2 regions of the Lysinibacillus irui genome follow, and region 1 is predicted to be linked to the other one. Evidence: predicted binding sites of a transcription regulator. Region 1 holds the regulator's gene; the other holds the start of a gene.
The links. Region 1 encodes Rex, which represses fermentation and respiration genes when NADH is low (regulators of the CRP and FNR family bind a similar motif). Its sites were predicted from a motif close to TTGTGAAATATTTCACAA; they were not measured.
Positions count from the first base shown of each region.

Region 2: the regulator Rex is predicted to act here: its motif matches at 3,051-3,068, upstream of OU989_RS19410 (cytochrome ubiquinol oxidase subunit I).

Region 1 covers NZ_CP113527.1:3,956,921-3,963,040, reverse strand. Annotated here, with positions in the region: gene OU989_RS19900 (ABC transporter ATP-binding protein) at 1-1,528, opposite strand, end outside; gene OU989_RS19895 (redox-sensing transcriptional repressor Rex) at 1,780-2,415, shown strand; gene OU989_RS19890 (twin-arginine translocase TatA/TatE family subunit) at 2,582-2,767, shown strand; gene tatC (twin-arginine translocase subunit TatC) at 2,785-3,609, shown strand; gene OU989_RS19880 (CPBP family intramembrane glutamic endopeptidase) at 3,699-4,463, opposite strand; gene groES (co-chaperone GroES) at 4,634-4,918, shown strand; gene groL (chaperonin GroEL) at 5,047-6,120, shown strand, end outside.
Region 2 covers NZ_CP113527.1:3,843,279-3,849,398, forward strand. Annotated here, with positions in the region: gene rlmD (23S rRNA (uracil(1939)-C(5))-methyltransferase RlmD) at 1-186, opposite strand, end outside; gene cydS (cytochrome bd oxidase small subunit CydS family protein) at 296-418, opposite strand; gene OU989_RS19405 (cytochrome d ubiquinol oxidase subunit II) at 432-1,457, opposite strand; gene OU989_RS19410 (cytochrome ubiquinol oxidase subunit I) at 1,454-2,800, opposite strand; gene OU989_RS19415 (diacylglycerol kinase) at 3,782-4,696, opposite strand; gene OU989_RS19420 (thioredoxin family protein) at 4,769-5,332, opposite strand; gene gatB (Asp-tRNA(Asn)/Glu-tRNA(Gln) amidotransferase subunit GatB) at 5,489-6,120, opposite strand, start outside.

The DNA of each region.
Region 1 (6,120 bases):
CAATCCGATTAATGAAGTAGCGGTCATGTGAGACAAATAGAAGCGTGCCAGGATAATCGATTAACGCATTTTCCAGCACTTCTTTACTATCTAAGTCTAGGTGGTTTGTAGGCTCATCCAAGATTAAAAAATTTGCCTTTTGCAACATTAATTTAGCGAGAGCAAGTCGTGCTTTTTCTCCACCAGATAAAGAGGATACGACTTTGTCTACATCTTCTCCACTAAAAAGGAAACGCCCCAATACGGTGCGAACATCTTTTTCATTCATGAGCGGCCATTCATCCCATAGCTCTTTCAAGACACTTTTATTGCTTGAGAGCTTGGCTTGCTCTTGATCATAATAACCAATTTGTACATTTGTACCATAGCGAATATCGCCTGAAATAGGTGGTAAGTCTTTCACAATTGTTTTTAATAATGTCGATTTACCAACCCCGTTAGGACCTACAAGCGCTATCCGGTCTTCGCGAAAAGTTCGGAGGTTGATGCCATTAGAAATAGGAAGATTATAGCCGATTGTTAAATCATCAACTGATAAAACATCATTACCACTTTGTCTTTCAATAGTAAAACCGAAACTAGCAGATTTTTCATCACCGTCTGGTGAATCCATCCACTCAGTTCGTTCAAGCATTTTACGTCGACTCTGTGCCATTTTTGTTGTGGAGGCACGAGCAATATTCTTTTGAATAAAATCCTCTAGCTTGGCCTTTTCGTCTTGCTGACGTTCATAGAGCTTAACATCTCGTTCGTAGTTTTTAGCTTTTTCATCTAAATAAGCACTATAATTACCTGTGTATTTAGTGACACGATGGCGGGATACTTCATAGACAATAGAAACAACTTGGTCTAAGAAATAGCGGTCATGGGAAACAATTAAAATAGCGCCTTCATAGCTCTTTAAGTAGGATTCCAACCATGATAATGTTTCGATATCTAAATGGTTTGTAGGCTCATCGAGAATTAACAGATCAGGTTTACTAAGCAAGAGCTTAGCAAGTGCTAAACGTGTGCGCTGTCCGCCGGATAGTGAGCTAATTGGTTTATCATAGTCTTCTGGATAGAACTGCATTCCATGAAGTACTGAGCGAATGTCTGACTCATATTGATAACCACCAGCATCCTTAAAATTATGTTGTAATTGATCGTATTCAGACATAACTTTCGCATAGACAGTTGGATTTTCGTATACTGCAGGATCAGCCATTCGCTGTTCGAGCGAGCGTAGTGTTTGCTCTTGGGCTAAAAGTGATTCGAAAATTGTCATCATTTCATCCCAAATAGTTAGTGTAGAATTTAATCCAGCATGCTGCTCTAAATAACCAATCTGAATATCCTTTGGAATAATGATATCGCCTGAATCATAGGACATTTGTCCAGCGATTATTTTTAATAATGTCGATTTACCTGCACCGTTTCGCCCTACTAAGGCAACGCGATCACGGTGTTGAACTTCTAATTTAACGCCACTTAAAATTTCATCTGCAAGAAAGGATTTTGTTAGTTGATTGACCTGTAAAACAATCATTCTTGACACCTCAATTCTACCTTAGTTTAATGGATGAACGATCTACGTGCAATGTCGGTGCTTTACTTATTCCTAGCAGTCATGTAAGATTGAAACGATTTCTTTTTAGTTAGCTGCGTAAAAGCGCCGTTAACTAAAGAGAAATACTAGAGGGTAAGCAAAAATTTAGTATATAGTTCAGGATGAATGTATTAAAATTATTAGTTATATAAAGTAAAATGGACTGAGGTACATTGTAAGGAGGAAAAAGTTTGAAACAAGAATTAAAAATTCCACAAGCCACTACAAAAAGACTTCCTCTGTACTATCGATTTATTCAAAACTTTGCACAAGAAGGTATGGAACGTATATCGTCAAAGGAACTGAGTGAAGCGATGAAAATAGATTCTGCAACCATTCGCCGTGATTTTTCTTACTTTGGTGCTCTAGGGAAGAAAGGCTATGGCTACGATGTGCAGCATCTATTACAATTTTTTAGCCAGACGCTTGATCAGCATGAAACAACAAAAGTAGCGTTAATTGGCGTGGGGAATTTGGGCAGTGCATTATTAAAATATAATTTTCAAAAAAACCATAATACCCATATTGTCGTAGCTTTTGATTCAAAAGCGCCTAAGGATGGCAAAATGATTAGCAATATTCCTGTTTTTCATCCAGATTTATTGGAGGAGAAATATGCGGAGTATGGCGCAGAGCTTGCCATTTTAACCGTTTCGCCACGCTCTGCACAAAAAATGGCAGATCGCTTAGCGGCAATGGATGCAAAGGGCATTTTGAACTTTACACCAGAGCGGTTAACAGTACCTGATAGAATGCAACTCTTAACTATTGATTTATCGGTAGAATTGCAAGCGCTTATTTATTTAATTCGTAATCAGGAAGAGTGAAAATTATACATATTTTTTAAGTGTAGTTCACCGTTTCTGTCAAATAGAAATTGTAAATAAAAGGCGGTAAAAACTGTGAGAATGACGAAAAACTTTCACATATAATTAGTTAGCAAAATGGCGAATTATGCGTTAAAATGATGGATATAAAGAGGAGGTGGCTGTAATGGGTGGTATTGGTCCTATGAGCCTCATTATTATCGGAGTTGTCGCGTTACTAATTTTTGGTCCTAAAAAGTTACCAGAGCTTGGTAAGGCATTTGGTTCAACACTACGTGAATTCAAAAATGCTACTAAAGGTTTAGCAGACGAAGATGATGATGATAAGAAAAAGAAAGAACTAGATAAGTAAGTTAGGATGTTTGAGGAATGAATCCAAAAGATCTAACTGTTATTGAGCATATAGAAGAATTAAGAAAACGGCTGTTCATTGTTGCCGTTTTCTTTGTTCTAGCTATGGCTGGCGGTTTTTTCGTCGCAAAGCCGCTTGTAAAATACCTTCAAGCTACTGGAGCAAAATATAATATAGAGCTCCATGCATTTGACGTAGTAACACCGCTTGCAATTTATATCCAAATTGTATTTTTAATAGCATTTATTCTTTCATCGCCTGTGTTAATGTATCAATTATGGTCGTTTATTAGCCCTGGACTAAGGGAGGTAGAACGAAGAGCAACCTTAAGCTATATACCGTATTCATTTTTATTGTTTATCGCAGGGTTATCCTTTTCATACTTTTTGCTATTCCCGTATGTCATAAAATTCATGATGAATTTATCAAATGATTTAGACATACAGCAAACCATTGGTATACATGAGTATTTTACATTTTTGTTTAAGCTCACAATACCGTTTGGTTTCCTTTTCCAGTTACCAATTGTTGTATTATTCTTTTCTCGAATTGGGCTTTTAAATCCTGACTTGTTAATACGTATCCGTAAATATTCATACTTTGCTTTATTCGTCTGTGCTGCTATCATTGCACCGCCTGAGCTGGCGTCACATTTAATGGTTTCGGTACCTTTGTTTATTTTGTATGAAATTAGTATTATGATTTCTCGGATTGGTTATAAAAAATACCTTAAATCTGAGGAGATCCGATTAAAAGAAGAGCAGGAAGCTGAACAAAAGCGTCAGATTGAAGAGGCACTTGAACAGCAAAGAAGACAAATAGAAGAATTCAATCAACAGTAATAAATAAAGCTCGATGCCAAAATAAAGGCATCGAGCTTTTTTTTGTTACAATTCCTTTTTTCAATAAATTTACATAGCTTTACAAAAAATTATTGCATTTTTTCTAGTTCTTGAAGAAACTTTTGCAATGGTTCTGCATAGAATTGTACAAGTGTTACAAAACCATTGAGCATGACGTGTGCAATAATAGAAGTCCAAATACGTTTTGTTTTGTGATACAAAAAGGCAAAGATTAAACCACAAATAGTATAAAGCAAGATATGAGAGAAGTCGAAATGGATAATCGCAAAGAATATGGCACTTACGATTGCGGCCACCCAGAAATTTGTTGTTTGGACAAGCGAACCGAATATAACTCTTCGGAAAACAAACTCTTCTAATATGGGCCCAAATACAACAATTGCTAATATAGCAATAGGAGCTCCTTTTGCTATAGCAACGATATCTGCGGTATTTTGGGAGCCTCCTTCGATACCAAAAACAGCCATTTCAATGGCGGCACCAATCATTTGACCAAAGAACACCAGGAAGAAGCCGATGATCCCCCAAACAATCGTGAGAGGTATCGTTTCCTTTTGTCCTTGATAAATATTCCAAAAGGCTTTATCACGAGATGTAAGAATTAAGCTCAAAATGAGTGCAACAGCAAAACTAAGGGCAATATACCAGCCTTGCGTAATGGGGGCCGCTTGTTCAGAAGCTAGACCAGTTATCTTCATAACGAGCTTATGGAACGGTAAGAGCAGCCATCTGCTTGAAATCTGCATAAGAATATAAATCAGCAAAACATACAGCGCTGTTTTTTTATGTTTCGTTATTTTTTGAGAATTAGTCACAATCAAAATCCTTTCCATTTATATGCTTCCTTTCTATTGTAGAGGAATATGGAAAGAAAACAAAATTTTTCGAAGTTCTGACTTGCAAAAAAAAGAGCGATTGATTATCATAATAATTGTGTTAGCACTCATTGAGATAGAGTGCTAATAAATTTAAACAATTATTTATTATTAGGAGGTTGTTTCACTTGTTAAGACCACTAGGAGATCGTATTGTAATTGAACTAATCGAGGTAGAAGAAAAATCTGCATTCGGTATTGTACTACCTGACTCTGCAAAAGAAAAACCACAAGAGGGTAAAGTAGTAGCAGTTGGGACAGGTCGTGTATTAGAGAACGGACAACGTGTAGAGCTTGACGTTAAAGTTGACGACCACATTATTTTCTCTAAGTACTCTGGTACAGAAGTTAAATTTGAAGGTAATGAATACCTAATTTTACGCGAAAGCGATATCCTTGCAATTATTGAATAAGAACATGTAAAGCACCTTAAGTAAGGTGATTGCCTATTGTTTCTTAACATAAGTGACAATAAGGTGAAATTGATATAAATATATTGAAGAAGCTTAACGAATATTCCATTTCAGGAGGGTAAATTCACATGGCAAAAGATATTAAATTCTCAGAAGACGCTCGTTCATTAATGTTACAAGGTGTAGATAAATTAGCGAATGCAGTGAAAGTAACATTAGGACCAAAAGGACGTAATGTTGTATTAGAAAAAAAATTCGGTTCACCACTAATTACAAATGATGGTGTTACAATTGCAAAAGAAATCGAGCTAGAAAACCCATATGAAAACATGGGAGCAAAATTAGTAGCAGAAGTTGCTTCTAAAACAAACGAAATTGCGGGTGATGGTACAACTACAGCAACAGTATTAGCACAAGCAATTATTCGTGAAGGCTTGAAAAATGTAACAGCTGGTGCAAATCCTGTAGGTATCCGTAAAGGTATTGATAAAGCAGTTGCTGCTGCACTTACAGAATTACACGCGATTTCTCGTCCTGTAAGCAATAAAGAAGAAATTGCACAAGTCGCTGCTATTTCGGCTGCTGATGATGAAGTTGGACAACTTATTGCTGAAGCAATGGAGCGAGTTGGTAACGATGGTGTTATTACAATCGAGGAGTCTAAAGGCTTCACAACAGAATTAGATGTAGTAGAAGGTATGCAATTTGACCGTGGCTATGCTTCACACTATATGGTAACAGACACAGATAAAATGGAAGCGGTTCTTGATAACCCATACATTTTAATTACTGATAAAAAAATCACAAACATCCAAGAAGTATTACCATTATTAGAACAAGTGGTACAACAAGGTCGTCCACTGTTAATTATTGCTGAAGATGTTGAAGGTGAAGCTCTTGCAACACTTGTAGTGAACAAGCTTCGTGGTACATTTAATGCTGTAGCAGTAAAAGCACCTGGCTTCGGTGATCGTCGTAAAGCAATGCTAGAAGATATCGCTATCTTAACTGGTGGGCAAGTGATTACAGAAGAATTAGGCTTAGACCTAAAATCAGCTGATATTTCTTCACTTGGTCGTGCAGCAAAAGTTGTTGTGACAAAAGATAACACAACAATTGTTGAAGGTGTAGGCGGTGCAGACGCAATTGAAGCACGTATTACTCAAATCCGTGCACAACTTGCTGAAACAACTTCAGAATTC
Region 2 (6,120 bases), 110 kb from region 1:
TTCTACAACTTTTGCAAAGCCATAATTTTTCAAAGTTTTCATCACATGGATTTCAGCTGTTTCATTTGGTAGTGCGCCTTGTATAAATAATGGATAGCCCTCAACCTTAGCGACACCATTACCATCATGCGTTAAATCTTCTATATAAACAGTAAGTCGTTCATTTTTTTTCACGGGTGCTGACATTCGTACATCCTCCATTTCAATCTCCTTATTGTAGCATGTGTTGGCGAATGAAAAAAGAACAAGACTTGCCGTCATCATTTCTCTTGTAGCTCACTTGAAAAAAGAGCCGCTATTCGCGACTCTTTCCTTGCTCTTTAGTAATATGATAATCCCTTGGTGCCCACCAAAAAGCACACAAGATACCAAGAATGACGACAATAAAAGGCGCATAAAAAATTAAAAAACTTTGCATAATTGATTTCCTCCTATGCGTGATTGTCTTCTTTTCCTGTCACATAGTTTTTATTGAACAAGAATAATTTCATCAATAAATAAAGTGAAGGGAGAAGAAGACACAGCCCTAAAATAAATGCGATGACTAAAGCAATCGCCATTTGTGTGCTTGTGAAGCTATCGTAAATTGTTAAATACGGATACAGTAAATATGGATATTGCGCAATACCATACGCAAAGAAAGCTACTGCAAATTGAGCTATAAGAAGACCAACTGCGAGACCGTATTTTTTACGCATCGCAATGAGTATGACTGTGATGATAAATAAAACAGCTGAAATCGCAAACATCCACCATAAATTAACCATGTGGCTAAAACTTTCTGGATTGATGGATTTCATTTCATACATAATGCCAAGTGCACTAATCATAAGCGGTGCTGCCCACACAAGTGCATATTTTCGCATCAGTTTTGTTGCTTCTTTGTCATTTGCTTTATGGGCATACCAAGTTAAAAATACAGCCGATATATACAATACAGCAGCAATACTTAGTACTACGATGCTCCATGCAAATGGACTTGTATATAAAGTCCAATAGTTTAGCACAGGTTGCCCTTCGACTAGATCAACATAGCCTCCACCCGCAATGGCAAAGACCACAGACAAGGAAGCGGGAATTAATAAACCTGCCACACCATATGTCAGTGTATATCCTATATGTCCTCGTGTTCCATAGGATTCAAAGGCATAGTAGGAGCCTCGAATTGCCAATAGTACAAGTGAAATACTGACTGGTACAAGTAAAATCGTTCCGTAATAAAAAGCAGTTTGCGGGAAAAATCCTACGATTCCTACAAAGAAGAATACTAAAAAGACATTAGTTACTTCCCAGACTGGCGATAAATAACGTTTAATAATATTTGTTAAAATGTGATTTTTACCAATAAGGAGACTATAGGCGTTAAAGAAGCCAGCACCAAAATCAATTGATGCGACAATCACATAGCCAAATAGAAAAATCCATAATACTGAAATACCTAATATCTCTAACGTCATAGAATGTCACCGCCTTTTTCAGAGTGACGATCTTCAATCTCACGTTCGATTGGATTCTTTTTAAACATTCGTACCAATACAACAATACTTCCTACAGCTAATACAGCATAAACACCTGCAAATAATAGCATCATTAAATCCACATGATCACTCGTAGTAGCTCCTTCTGGTGTACGCATCAAACCATAAAGTATCCATGGTTGTCGTCCCACTTCTGCAAGCCACCATCCCGCTTCAATGGCGATGATGGACAGTGGTCCTCCCGCTACAATAATCCATCTATACCATCGTGAATGAATAAACTGCCATCCCCGTGCCTTCCCTACAACATAAAGTAATGAAACTAGCACCATAAACATACCGATGGAAACCATGATATCGAAGAGATAATGAATATAGAGTGGTGGTAGATCCTCTTCCGCAAATTGATCTAAGCCGATTACCTCTGCATTAGGATTAAAATGTGCAAGAATGCTTAAAGCATACGGAATTTTGATTGCATATTTTACTTCTTCTCCCTCTAATACACCAAATAGTACAAGAGAAGCTTTCCCTTCTGTTTCAAAATGCCATTCTGCTGCGGCTAGTTTTTCCGGTTGATATTCGGCTAAGTATTTTCCTGAAAAATCTCCAATGACAGCTGCTGCTATAGAGAAGATCAAGCCAATTTTCATTAATAAAAGTAATGATTTTTTATGGTATATATGCTTAGAACCTTTTAGCATTCTAAATCCTGCAATAGCTGCTAGCACAAATGCCGATGTCATATACGCTGTGACAAGCACATGTGCCACCTTTGTCGGCATGGCCGGGTTAAACATTGCAAGAAAAGGTTGAATATTAACAAGCTCACCGTCTACAATATCGAATCCTCTCGGCGCATTCATAAAAGCATTAACGATTGTAATGAATACAGCTGACATCGATGCTCCCACAGCAACAGGGATTAACAATAGCATATGCTTTTTCTGACTATCAAAGCGGTCCCATGTATATAAATATATGCCCAAGAAGATTGCCTCAAAGAAAAATGCAAACGTTTCCATAAATAGTGGTAATGCAATGGTTTGACCAGCTAACTGCATAAAGTTAGGCCACAATAAAGAAAGTTGTAAGCCAATGGCAGTCCCCGTTACCACACCAACTGCCACAGTAATAACAAAACCACGCGCCCAACGTCTTGCCATTAAGATATAATGCTCATCATTCTTTTTATACCCAGTCCATTGTGCAATCATAATCATTAACGGGACACCCACACCAATCGTTGCATAAATAATATGGAACGATAATGTTAACTCCGTTAAGGCTCGACTCCAAAAGACTGCTGATTCATTAATCATCTCATTGCCCCCCTAACTTCCAAATATTCTTCCAAGAATGGAAAGTAGCATAATAATTGCAACACCAAAGCTTAGCCATATAAGCTTCTTTTCTTGTGACTTATACAAAGGCAACACTTCCTTTCCCTTATCCATACCCCCATTTTCCACTATTACAACGAAAAAAACCTTAATAACGGCCTGAAATTTCAGCCTATTATTAAGGTTTCAAATTTTGTTCAAGTAATATACGCACATTCGCCAAACATTTTTCTAAATTCATTCACAATTCCAGTTCTAAATGATAAAACCGGGATTTCAATGGATTTTATTCTAGTTAGGGAAAATGGATAGAATGGATTTTCAGGAATTTTCTTGCTTCGTAAGTTTCTTTTGATTGTATATTGAAGTTAATTGGGGTGAGCTTTCTTTTGGAGCGGGTCCTATACTTTTATGAGCGCTTTTGGTTTCCTTATGAGCGGGTGCCACACCTTTTTGAGCGCTTCCGGCTTCCTTTCGAGCGGGTGCCACACCTTTTTGAGCGCTTTTGCCTTCCTTTCGAGCGGGTGCCACGCCTTTTTGAGCGCTTCCGGCTTCCTTTTGAGCGGGTGCCACACTTTTATGAGCGCTTCCGCCTTCCTTTCGAGCGGGTCCTACACTTTTATGAGCGCTTCTGGCTTCCGTTCGAGCGGGTGCCACACCTTTTTGAGCGCTTCCGGCTTCCTTTTGAGCGGGTGCCACACTTTTATGAGCGCTTCCGACTTACTTTTGAGCGGGTCCTACACTTTTATGAGCGCTTCCAGCTCCAGTTCGAGCGGGTCCTACACTTTTATGAGCGCTTTTGCCTTCCTTTCGAGCGGGTGCCACACCTTTTTGAGCGCTTCCGCCTTCCTTTTGAGCGGGTGCCACACTTTTATGAGCGCTTCCGGCTTCCTTTTGAGCGGGTGCCCACACATTATGAAAAAAGCTCATCCACACTATACTGGATGAGCTTTATAATATTTAAATTCGGTCTTCTTCTCGAATATCAGCAAGAGGAACAAAGATTTCAATGTGACGCTTCAGGTTTTCAAATGTAGCAGGTGCGTCACCGCCATATTCGCCATCTAGGTTGAGATGTACCTCATTTTCAGTTGTCACTTTGACGACACTAGCTTTTTTGTAAATGACGCGATCATCATTCAGGTGCTCGCCTCTTAAGGCCATCGCAGCTAGTTGAATAAACTCTGGGAGGCTTACTTTTTTTAGTACTAGCAATGTAAAGTATCCATCATTAATGCTTGCATCAGGTGCTAGTTTTTCAAAGCCTCCAACTGAATTCGTTAATCCACATAGGAACATCATGGCATCACCGTCAAACACTTCGCCATCATATTCGATGCGCATGTGCGAGGCCTTAATTGAAGGGATCATTTCTACTGCCTTTAAATAATAAGCTAACTGACCAAGCATCGTTTTCATTTTACTTGGTACTTCATATGTTAGCTCCGTAATGCGTCCTCCAGCAGCAATATTGATAAAATAGCGTTCACCATTTAATAGACCCACATCAACAGGTAATGTGTCGCCTTGAATAATAATGTCTACTGCCTCATCAATATTTCGAGGAATATGCACGGCACGGGCAAAATCATTTGTAGTGCCCATCGGAATTAGACCAACTTTCGGACGGTTTTCAAATGGACTTACACCTGAAACAACTTCATTTAATGTGCCATCTCCACCAACTGCGATGATGATATCAAAACCGCGTTCTACCGCATTTTTTGCTGCAAGCGTTGCATCACCCTCACATGTTGTTGCGTGACAGGATGTTTCATAGCCTGCTACCTCTAGTTTTTCCAACACCTCTGGTAGATGTTTCTTAAACACTTCGCGTCCAGATGTAGGATTATAAATGATTCTTGCTCGTTTCATAACATACCTTCCTGCTTCATAAGATTCTATTTCATTCAACGAATTATACGTCGAAATGTTGCCATGCTTTTGTTATTTTTGTAAAGCGTTTGTTACCTGCTTTTTAAAATCCTCATAGACATACGTCCAGTATGTTTGATTCGAAATGTTTTCCTCTCGAATTTCTGCATATAAGGCTTTTTGAGCTTCTTCAAATGCTGGATCTTCCTTATCAGGTAAGCTCGCACGTTTTGTTACTACTAGTTCTTGTAATTCAGGTGCACGTGGTCCCCATTTGCCAATAACCTCACCTGCATCATCTAATAGCAAGTAAATTGGGATCGCACGACCACCATTTGTTAGATAACGGTCAATAAGTTCTGTATCTGCATCACGGAAAACAGTACGCATCTCTAATCCTGCTGCTTCAGCAACACGACGAATAATTGGATTGTTTAACATTGCATCTCCGCACCAGTCTTCTGTGATTGTTAAAATTTTTGGTTGTTTGTTCTTTAACAATTCGATAAAACCATCATTTGTTGGCACTTCAAAGCCATCATAAATACGAAAGCTCTCTTCCTTCAGTGTAGACATATTGTCCATATATTGTTGTATTGAAATAGCTTCATTGAAATATTGTTGTTCTGTTTTCATTGGCTCGTCCCCCTTATTATTATCTATTCTATATTTTGCTATGAATACTCTTTTTAAACAACTATTAAGTATCGTGAATTTCAAATTTGTTACATTTATTAAAATTAATAGCCGAGGGAGCAAGAAGCTCTCTCGGCTATTATGTTACAACGAGTATTATCGTTTGGCAATTTCTTGTTGTAATAATTTATTAACCATTGGTGGATTGGCTTGGCCTTTTGTTGCTTTCATAATTTGACCAACTAAGAAGCCAATAGCACGATCCTTACCATTTTTGAAGTCTTCGATAGATTGAGCATTGTTATCTAAAACCTCTGTTACGATAGCTAGTAATGCACCCTCATCGGAAATTTGAACTAACCCTTTAGCTTTTACAATTTCCTGTGCAGAACCACCTTTTTCAACTAATTCAGCAAATACCTTTTTACCGATCTTAGAAGAAATTGTACCATCAGAAATTAATTTCACCATCTCAGCAAGGTTTTCTGGTGTTAATGCAGTATCTTTTAAGTCTTTTAATTCTGCATTTAAGTAAGCAGAAACATCACCCATTAGCCAGTTGGCAGATAGTTTTGCATCTGCACCATTTGCTACCATTGCCTCGAAGAAGTCTGAGATTTCTTTAGAAATAACAAGCACACCTGCATCATATGGTGTTAAGCCTAATTCTTCAACGTAACGTTTTTTACGTGCATCTGGAAGCTCAGGAATTTCAGATTTTACACGCTCTAACCATTCGTCATCAATAGAAAGACGAACTAAGTCTGGCTCTGGGAAGTAGCGGTAAT